2 regions of the Phascolarctobacterium faecium genome follow, and region 1 is predicted to be linked to the other one. Evidence: riboswitches for the same ligand, from Rfam matches in the RefSeq annotation. Region 1 holds a riboswitch; the other holds the start of a gene.

Region 1 (5,338 bases):
CCAGGTCAAGCGTTGTTTGTAGATTTTTTGCAAACTGCTTGACTGTGAGTCAACTCCAGCCCTTACAATGAAAGCAATACAGGAAAGGAGCGGTAAAAATGGTTAAGGATTTTAAACGCTGGACGACGCAGCTTGCGGCGACGGTTTTGTATAATGGGCGTGGTGCCGCCAATCTGCTGGGGGCCGATATGACCTGGAAAAATGTTTGTCTGCCCGGAGTTAATTGCGGCTATTGCCGCTATGCAGAAGCCGGATGTCCCTGGGGGCTGACGCAGCATACCCTGACCGGTTTTACTTTACCTTTGGGCTGGCGGGTTTGGGGGCTGCTCATCTTGTGCGCTCTGTTTTTGGGACGGATGATCTGTGGCTGGCTGTGTCCGTTTGGCTGGGCGCAGGAGCTTTTAGATAAGCTGCCGATGTTGAAGCTGTCTAAAAATAAAATTACGTACTATTTAAGTTATTTTAAATATGTGGTTCTGCTGCTGTTTGCCTGCAATCTGTATTTCTTTGATCTGCATGGTCTGGACTGGCGTTGGATCATTGGACTTTTGGCTGCTGCGGCGTTATTTATCTATCGGCCTTTTTGTCGTTTTTTCTGTCCGTTGGGAGCTTTTTACAGCCTGTTTAACAGGATCGCCGTTTTTGGCATGCAGGTAGATTCGCGTAAATGTACCGCCTGCCAGCGCTGCGTACGCAGTTGCTTGATGGATTGTAAACGGGTAGGCGACAGGGAATGTATTGTCTGCGGTAAATGCAGACAGTCCTGCCCGACCGAAGCCATTTCTCTGGGCTGCAAATATTAAAGAAGAAATAAAATAACCTGCCGTATGCAGGTTATTTTGTGTTTTTTCTACATCAACAGTCCGGCACAGCCGGCTAAAAGCATCAAGGGAATAGCGCTCAGGTTACGGTAGTAATGCAGATAAAAAAGCAAAGCCGTCAGCAATGTCGGCCAGAATTTGAAATAGGTCAGCAGATTTTCCATTGCGGCGGTTCCGGCTGCGGGGAAAAATGTTATCCGCATAAAAAAGAAAACTGCGGTCAGCATCAAGGCGATAACTGAAGGCCGCAATCCATTGAGGATACCTTGTACAGCCAGCGAAGAGTTGAACTTTTGGAGAGAACGGGCAACGATGGCGACAAGAATGAAAGATGGCAGGCTGACGCTGAAAGTAGCTACAAAAGAACCAAGCAGGGCATGCCAGAATTCAGGACCGCAGACCCTGGCCCCTACATATGTAGCCGTATTGACAGCGATAGGGCCGGGGGTGATCTGAGAAATAGTGATGATCCGTGCATATTCAGCTGCGGGGATCCAGCCGCGTCCGACGACTTCCTGCTGAATGATACTGATCATTGCCAGACCGCCGCCGAAAGAAAAAAGACCGATTTTGAAAAAGACAATGAATAATTCCCAATAAAGCATCATTTTGTATCACTTCCCAGATATTTAGTGGCGCAGTAACCAAGCGCTGAGGCCAGCAGAACGATTATGGCAATGTCGAGACTGAAAAAATAGATCCCAAGCAGTGAAAAGGCCAGAATGAACCAGCCAAAATTGTTTTTGATGGAATAGGGAATCAGTTTCAGAGTTGCTGCGATCAATAAAGCTGTGATAGCAGAATTGATACCGTCAAAAAATTTCAATATATTGGGGTACTGGTCAAAACCACTGGAGGTGAAAGCCGTGACGATGACGAAAATAATGACGAAAGAAGGCAGGACGACGCCGATAGTTGCTACCAGTGATCCTTTAAGTCCCCCCAGCCTGTAGCCAAGAAAGGTAGAAGCATTGACGGCAATAACGCCGGGCAAAGACTGCGAGAGCGCAAGAACGTCAGTAATGTCTTCATCCCTGATCCATTTTTGTTTTTCAACAAATTCGTCACGTATCAGCGGTATCATTGCCGGCCCGCCGCCGATCGTGAACAGGCCGATCTTAACAAAAACAAGAAACATATGAAGATAACGCGGGCGCGAAGTATCCATAATAACCGCCTCTTTTCAGTCTGATAAATGGTGTTATTTTTATTATCGGTTATCTGCTCCAGTATTACAAGTCTGGTTGGAACAGGTAGCGGTATCGGCTGTGGCAAATAAAACCAGATATAGTATGGAAAGTAAAATGAATACCAGATGTAGATAAAATGTACTGATAGTTATGACGTTAACGAATAGGCAGAGTCTAAAACGGCATAAAATAACCCCTCCGCAGCTGTAGCGAAGGGGTTATGGTCAAATCAGAGATGTTTCTTTTCGATCAGCACGCCTACTGAAGTACGCCATTTCAAAATACCAGCGATGATGAGGCTGACAACGAAGCAGGCGGAGAAGAAATACAGGGTAATTGAATAGCTGTTGGTCGTTTCACGGATCCAGGACAGCAGCAGAGGACCGGCAATACCAGCCATGCCCCAGGCAGTCAGGATCTTGCCGTGGATGGCGCTGAGTTCTTTCGTGCCGAACAGATCGCTGAGGAAGGCGGGCATACAGGAGAAGCCGCCGCCGTAGCAGGAAATGATGACAAAGACAATCAGCTGGAAGATGAAGGCACTGCTTGTTTCTGCAAGTGCGTAGAAGGCAAAGATCTGGATCAGGAAGAAGACTACATAAACTGTACTGCGCCCGAGATAGTCGGAAATAGTAGACCAGAAAATGCGTCCCAGACCGTTGATCAGACCGATGATACCGACCATGGAGGCGGCTGCCATCGGTGTCATTTTTACTACTTCCTGTGCCATCGGTGAAGCTACTGCTAAAAGTCCGATACCGCAGGTAATATTGGTGAAAAAAATCCACCACAGTGCGTAAAATTGCCAGGTTTTGCGTGCTTCTTTGGCTGTGAACTGAGTATCCGGGAGGATACTTTTGACGTTAATGCCGGACGGCCCGCCGTTGCTTGCTTTAGGTGGTTCAAGATATAAGGCGGAGGCGGCCATGATAACCATGTACACGCAGCCGAGAATGATAAAGTTCTGTACCAGTCCGTATTTGGCAACCAGGATCTGCATCAGCGGACCTGCGATCAGGCTGGCAAAACCGAAACCCATGATAGCAAGACCGGTGGCAAAGCCGCGGTTGTTGGGAAACCATTTGACCAGCGTCGAAACAGGGGTGATATAACCGGTCCCAAGACCGATACCGCCGATAACGCCGTAAAAAAGATATAAGAGCGGCAGACTGTTGAGATGCAGTGCCAGCGCTGTACCGAACATACCCAGACCAAAGAAGCAGGTCGAGGTGAGACCGCTTTTACGCGGGCCGTATTTTTCAACGTAATCGCCCAAAAATCCCGCTGACAGTCCGAGAAATAAAATTGCGATCGAAAAAGTCCAGGTCGTTTCTTTCAGGGTAAAACCCATAGCCTGCATAATAGGCTTTGTCAGTACGCTCCAGGCGTAAACACTGCCGATGCAGATATGGATGCCGATAGCCGCCAGAGCAATGAGCCATCTGTTTTTCATAGGTAAACATCTCCTTTTCACACTAGAAAAAATCCGAGAGGGCCAAAGCCGGAAAATAAAAAAACCATCCGGGATCAGTTCTCTCTGCCCAGACGGTCGGCTGTTTCTATGGCATCGCAGTACACGTGGTTGATTCCACTTTATCCGTCAGTCCTGCGAGGTCTATTTGATTTATGTTCTCATTATAGCAAGAATTACGATAATGTCAAGCAAGGAAAAATAAAAAAACAGCAGTATAAAAACAGAACCTGCCCAGCTTGTTTACTCTTACCCTTAAATAACGTATAATAAAAATTAATATAAAGATGTAGTTTATTTTATAAAAATGCGGGAGGGAATACCATGTATTTAGCTGATGAACACAAGATTTGGGTCTGTAAAGGCGAGGATAAGATCTGCATGCTGCCGAAAATGGCAAACCGTCACGGTCTGATTGCCGGGGCAACGGGTACGGGCAAGACCGTTACTTTAAAGGTGCTGGCAGAATCCTTCAGCGAGATGGGCGTGCCGGTATTCCTGGCCGATATCAAAGGCGACGTTTCCGGTATGTGCAAGGCTGGTGAAAGCAGTGAAGGGTTTCAGAAACGTCTGCATAAATTAGGCATAGAAAATTTTGAGTTCAAAGGCTTTCCTGTACGTTTTTTTGATGTTTTCGGTAAAAAAGGGCATCCTGTCCGGACGACTATTTCCGAGATGGGGCCGGATCTGCTGAGTCGGCTTTTGGAATTGAATACCACGCAGAGCGGTATTATGACGATCATTTTTAAGATTGCCGATGATCAGGGACTGTTGCTGCTGGATCTTAAGGATCTGCGTTCGATGGTGCAGTACGTCGGTGATAATGCGGCTCAGTTCAAAACTGCCTATGGCAATGTGTCGGCTCAGAGTGTAGGCGCGATCCAGCGGGCGCTGCTGCGCTTGGAAGAACAGGGCGGAGATGTGTTTTTCGGCGAGCCGGCACTGGACATCAGGGACTGGCTGGCAGTAGCAGATGACGGACGCGGTTATATCAATCTTCTGCATTGCGTAGAGCTGTTTCAGACTCCGCTGTTATATTCTACATTTTTATTATGGATGCTGTCGGAGTTGTATGACCTGCTGCCGGAAGCAGGCGATCCGGAAAAACCTAAAATCGTCTTTTTCTTTGATGAAGCGCATCTGATTTTCAAAGACGCGCCGAAATCTCTGCTCGATAAAGTTGAACAGATCGTGCGTTTGATCCGTTCCAAAGGCGTCGGCATTTATTTTATCACCCAGCAGCCTTCTGATATTCCAGATACTGTTTTGTCACAGCTGGGAAACAAGCTGCAGCATGCGCTGCGAGCTTACACACCTAAAGACCAGAAGGGGCTGAAGGCTGCGGCGCAGGCCTTTAGAGCCAATCCTGATCTTGACGCGGCTAAAGTGCTGCCGGAGCTTGGCACCGGCGAAGTGCTGGTATCACTATTGGATGCTGACGGAGTGCCGACAATGGTGGAGCGTGCTTATGTCATGCCGCCGCGCAGCTATCTTGGCGTAGCTGACGACACGCTGCGCAACCAGCTGATAGCCTCCAGCCCGCTGTATAGTAAATATGCTGAAGCTGTAGACCGTGAGTCTGCTTATGAGATTTTGAGCGCCAAAGCCCAGCAGGATGCGGAAGCCGCAGCCAGGGCACAGGAAGAAGCGGCGCTGCAGAAAGAGCTGCGCAGCCGCAGCGCGGCTGCCAAAAAAGAACCGCCTACGGTCGCGGAAAAGCTGATCAGCAAAACGATGACGCGAATGGAAAATAAAGCTGTAGACACTATAGTACGCGGTATTTTTAATCAAATGAAAAAATGGTTTTAAAGGTGTTTGAAATGAAAAAGATTTTTGCAGCATTACTGGCTGTATTA
Region 2 (5,338 bases), 460 kb from region 1:
AATAATATTTAAATGAATTGGTTTCGAGGATGTACATATAATTTCAACTCCTAACTTTCGAAGACAATAAAAACCTCCCGATTCAAGACAGAATGGGAGGTGTAAAGGTAGACTTAGCCTCAAATCGCAGAAAATGATCCATTCTGACTTACTGATAAAAGACAACACTTAACAAAGCTTTTGGTTTTAAGCTGTTTTTGTGTCTTTTTCAGATAAGGTGCGAAATTGGATCAGTTTTTCATTCGTTCAAGTGTCCTTTCAATATTCATAATTATATTTTTATAATATAGGATTATAAAATCTTTGTCAACTAAACTCCAGTCCCATCAAAGATGGGAATAAAATCAGCGCTGGCAGCGGTATCTTCCTGAATAAAGCCGTCTTCAATACCGGAATTGAAAAGGTACTGCTCAACTTTTTGATATTCTTCTGCAGTAACAACACGGTTTATTTCAGGGTATTCAGCGGCTCGGCCGCATGGAATATATTGATGCATCAGACTAAACAGGACTTGCCCCGGTTCAAAATTGTCAGCGATCCAGTCTATTACTCTTAGTGTATTTTCTAACATATTCGGTAACAGCAGATGCCTGATAATTACACCACTTTTTAATAAACCATTTTCATCGATTTGGTAGGGCCCGACTTGTTTGTACATGGTTTTTATGGCCGTTGTAGCAGTATTAAAATAATTAGGCGCATTACTGTACTTTATTGCGGCTAAATCGTCACTATATTTTAGATCGGGAAGCCATATTTGTATTTTATTTTTCAATCTGTGTATTGTATCGACAGTTTCAAAACCACTGGTATTATAAATTACAGGGACTGGCAATGGTTCCTGTAAGCTTGCGATAATAGCCTCAGTAAAATGTGTTGCTGTAACTAAATTGATATTATGGGCTCCTTGTTTAATTAAGTCAAAATAAATTTCTTTTAATCTTTCAACGGATATTTCCTGTCCTTTATTTAAACAGCTGATTTCGTAATTTTGGCAGAATGCACAATGTAAATTGCAGCCACTAAAAAAAACAGTGCCTGAACCTTTGGTGCCGCTTATGCATGGCTCTTCCCACATATGCAGTGCCGCACGGGCAACTATTGGCTGCATACCGCAGCCGCAGGAACCGAAAATACCATTTGGACTGTTCATTGTTTCTGCCCTGTCAACTCCGCAGCGGTGTGGGCAGACGTAACAGTAAGTCATTAAAACATCTCCTTTGGAGTATTTTCTAAATTGTAGCATAGTTGGACAAGAGATAAAAGGATAATTGACAAAAAGAGCGGTAAAAAGTATAATCTAAAGCAGAAGTAGGTCATATAACTGACGGAAGTGGATTAACCACGTGGAGTATGACCGGTGTTGCCGACCGTCTGGGCGTTTTACCCCAGAAGTGTCGGTTTTTTTATATATTTTTAAGGAGGAATAGTCGTGAAAGAGCTGCTATTGAAGTATGGCTGTAATCCAAATCAAAGTAAGGCGCGTATTTATAGTAAAATAGGTGAACTGCCAATTGAGGTTTTGAACGGCCGCCCTGGTTATATTAATTTTCTGGATGCCTTTAACAGCTGGCAGTTAGTAAAAGAATTAAAGGAAGCTACCGGCCTGCCTGCAGCAGCATCTTTTAAACATGTAAGTCCAGCCGGTGCTGCCGTTGGATTGCCGATGAGCGATGTACTGAAAAAAATATATTATGTTGACGATCTAGCTCTGACTCCGTTGGCTACTGCTTATGCCAGGGCTCGTGGTGCTGACCGTATGTCATCTTACGGAGACTTTGTCGCTTTATCAGATATCTGTGACAAGGAGACTGCAGCTATGCTGGCTCGAGAAGTTTCAGATGGCGTTATTGCCCCCGGCTATACAGAGGAAGCTTTGGAAATTTTAAAAACTAAACGTAAGGGCACTTATAATATTATAAAAATTGATCCGTCTTATATTCCAGAGATACAGGAAACGAAAGATGTATTTGGTATAACTTTTGAACAGGACCGTAATGAGGCTAAAATTACGTCAGAGCTGCTGGTAAATCGTCCGACTGTCAATAAAGAAATTCCTGAGGATGCAGTACGTGATCTTCTGATTGCGTTGATTACTTTGAAATACACGCAATCGAATTCCGTCTGCTATGTTAAAGATGGACAGGCGATTGGTATTGGTGCGGGGCAACAGTCTCGTGTTCATTGTACAAGGCTTGCCGGAAATAAAGCTGATAACTGGTGGCTGCGCCAGAACCCCAGTGTTTTAGAACTGCCTTTTAAGGACAGTATTCGACGTCCTGATCGGGACAATACTATTGATGTGTATATTTCTGACGATTATGAAGATATACTTGCAGATGGAATTTGGGAACAGTTCTTTACCGAAAAACCAGCTCCGCTGACACGTGAAGAGAAAAAAGTATGGCTTCATAAGCTGCACGGAGTTTCTCTTGGCAGTGATGCTTTTTTCCCGTTTGGTGATAATATTGAACGCGCTCACCGCAGCGGTGTAGATTATATTGCTCAGGCAGGCGGAAGTATCAGAGATGATAATGTTATTGAAACATGTGATAAATATAATATCGCAATGGCATTTACTGGTTTACGTTTGTTCCATCATTAATAACTTTCCGCCAAAGAAAACTTTGGCGGATTTTTTTGAACAAAAATGACTGACAAGTCAGTTTTGTGGGCGTTGGAAGCTGTTGTGGTATTTTTTTTACATAAATCGCATAAAATTGTCTGAAAACTATTGAGTTAGTAAATTTTTTGTGGTAAAATACACAAGGTATAATGTCCAAAATATGTTTATGTTTTAGTAAGATTATGGCAAGTAGGAGATGAGTAGTTCGTGAGTACTGAAAATGTATCGGGAATACTTTTCTTAGTGCAATCGGCTTGTCTGGAAAGGCGCTTTTTAGATGATCCGGCGCTGAGTATAGAACAGTTAAACTGCGGCCAGATACGGATAAGTTTTTCTCTGACGGCCGGTATTGACCTTGATCATCGTGGTAAGGTCCGTAGCAGCGTTATTTATCGTCTTCTTGAATCTGTATTGCAAATCAGCGCTGTCAGCGTTGGTGTCGAAGCTGAAACATTAAATTTTTGTTGTAACATTGTAAAATACACAGCAGCTGAAAAACTTTATGCTGTCTGTAAGATTTGCCATTGCGGACGAATGACTCTTGTGGCCGAAGCTGAGGTATATGATGAAAATGATACTCTGTTGGCAACGGTACTGACGACTTTGTTTGTTGTGGAAACAATTAAGGATATACCCCGTAAATGGTAAAGGCTGACGGCAAGTCGCCTTAACAAGCAATTTGGCTTAAGCCTTAACACAAGGAGGACAAAATGGATTTTGCACTTAATGAAGAACAACTTGAATTACAGGAAATGGTGAGGGATTTTGTAGAAAAAGAAATTACCCCTTACGCTGCCGAAATGGACAGAAATAATCAATCTATGCCCGGGCTGCTTGAAAAAGCTGCTGATATGGGGCTTTTGAATGTTATTGTTCCAGAAGAATATGGCGGACCTGGACTGGACAGCGTTACAGTTGCCGTTATTTATGAAGAACTGGGCAAAGGCTGTGCAGGTGTTGCTACCTCAATGGCTGCGAACTCCCTGGCGTCTTATCCTATTTTGATTGCCGGCACTGAAGAACAGAAACAAGCGCATTGTGATTTACTTAATGATGGTAAACTGGCTGCGTTTGCATTAACTGAACCTGGTGCAGGTTCAGATGCCGGTGGTGTCGCTACTTCAGCTGTAAAAAACAAGGAAGCCGGAACTTATACTCTTAATGGTACTAAAGCGTTTATTACTAATGGTGGAATTGCAGATACTTATCTTGTATTTGCTAATACCCGCAAATCCGGTGGTATCCGTGGTTTGACTGCATTTATCGTACCTAAAGGAACACCTGGCTTTACTGTTGGTAAAAAAGAGGATAAAATGGGCATCCGCCCCTCTAATACCTGTGAATTGATTTTACAGGATGTCGTGATTCCAGAAGCTAACCGTGTTGGCCGTGAAGGCGAGGGCTTCCGTATAGCAATGAATACTTTGGATTCTGCACGTCCTTTTGTTGGAGCAGTATCCGTTGGTCTGGCTCAGGCTGCTTTAGATTGTGCTGTAAAATATGCTAAAGAAAGAAAACAATTCGGCCAGCCGATTGCTTCTTTCCAAATGATCCAGTCCATGATTGCTGATATGGCTATGAAGGTTGAAACGGCAAGATTGATGGTACTGAAAGCATGCTGGATGCGTGACCAGGGGCTGGAATTTTCCAAAGAGGCGGCTATGGCTAAATGTTATGCTGCTGATGTGGCTATGCAGGTGACTACTGATGCTGTTCAGGTAATGGGCGGTTATGGTTATTCCCGTGAATATCCGGTTGAAAAAATGATGCGTGATGCTAAGATCATGCAGATTTATGAAGGCACAAACCAAATTCAACGTTTGGTTATAGCTAATAAAATTCTGTACTAATAGTTTATTTATAAAACCCGGTACTATTTGGTGCCGGGTTTTTTATATAGGACTGTCAAAATTATTTATGCATAAATGTAAAAAAATATATACTTTAATTATTAAGACTGATTACTCAAGTGATTCTCATTACACTATGGCAAAGAAGCATTGAAAAAAGATAATTTTACAGGTATAATAATAAGAGTAATTTTTATAAATATAGGAGTAACTTATGATTTTGATTTGGCTGGCGGCGTTAGTCGTTTTGCTTGACCAATTGACAAAAAATATAGTTGTAGCTATGATGGCTGAAGGACAAAGTATTCCCATCATTCCTAACATTTTCCATTTAACTTATATTTTGAATCCAGGGGCTGCCTTTGGAATGTTTGCTCATAACAGAACTTTTTTTATTTGTGTAGCTTTGCTGGTGCTGGTCATAGTTTGGTGGTTTAGAAAAGAAATCTTAGCAGAACCTTTGTGTGTGCGGGCCGGAACAGCACTTTTTATTGGTGGGGCTGTCGGTAATCTGATAGACAGAGCTGAAAATGGTATGGTTGTAGATTTTTTTGATTTTCGTATCTGGCCTATTTTTAATGTGGCAGATATTGCTATTTGTGTAGGGGTGGGTTTTATTATATGGAATTTAATACAGACAGAAATACTGAAGAAGTAGAAAATATTGCTGCTGCAGAAAATGATGTTGGTCAAAGACTCGATATTTATCTGGCTGCAAAACTAGAGGTGTCGCGCTCCAATATGCAAAAACTTTTGGAGGAAGGGCGTGTATTTCGTGGAGCAAAAGTGTTTAAAGCCAACTATAAAGTTAAGGCCGGCGATGTGTTCACAGTTATGCTGCCAGAGCCGGAACTTTTAGAAA

Evidence for each region. Region 1 has a riboswitch for ZMP and ZTP ahead of PFJ30894_RS00735 (L-lactate MFS transporter). Riboswitches for the same ligand answer to the same signal wherever they lie in the genome.
Region 2: it holds a riboswitch for ZMP and ZTP, as region 1 does, so the genes downstream of both, PFJ30894_RS10415 (phosphoribosylaminoimidazolecarboxamide formyltransferase) here and PFJ30894_RS00735 (L-lactate MFS transporter) in region 1, are expected to answer to the same signal.

Annotation. Positions count from the first base shown of each region.
Region 1 covers NZ_AP019004.1:154,483-159,820, reverse strand. Annotated here, with positions in the region: gene PFJ30894_RS00750 (4Fe-4S binding protein) at 99-803, shown strand; gene PFJ30894_RS00745 (chromate transporter) at 851-1,429, opposite strand; gene PFJ30894_RS00740 (chromate transporter) at 1,426-1,989, opposite strand; gene PFJ30894_RS00735 (L-lactate MFS transporter) at 2,241-3,464, opposite strand; ZMP/ZTP riboswitch at 3,544-3,629, opposite strand; gene PFJ30894_RS00730 (helicase HerA-like domain-containing protein) at 3,807-5,291, shown strand; gene PFJ30894_RS00725 (ribonuclease domain-containing protein) at 5,303-5,338, shown strand, end outside.
Region 2 covers NZ_AP019004.1:2,152,990-2,158,327, reverse strand. Annotated here, with positions in the region: gene PFJ30894_RS10425 (ATP-binding cassette domain-containing protein) at 1-37, opposite strand, end outside; gene PFJ30894_RS10420 (4Fe-4S cluster-binding domain-containing protein) at 311-1,207, opposite strand; ZMP/ZTP riboswitch at 1,311-1,387, shown strand; gene PFJ30894_RS10415 (phosphoribosylaminoimidazolecarboxamide formyltransferase) at 1,427-2,605, shown strand; gene PFJ30894_RS10410 (hotdog family protein) at 2,834-3,274, shown strand; gene PFJ30894_RS10405 (acyl-CoA dehydrogenase family protein) at 3,337-4,476, shown strand; gene lspA (signal peptidase II) at 4,691-5,134, shown strand; gene PFJ30894_RS10395 (RluA family pseudouridine synthase) at 5,098-5,338, shown strand, end outside.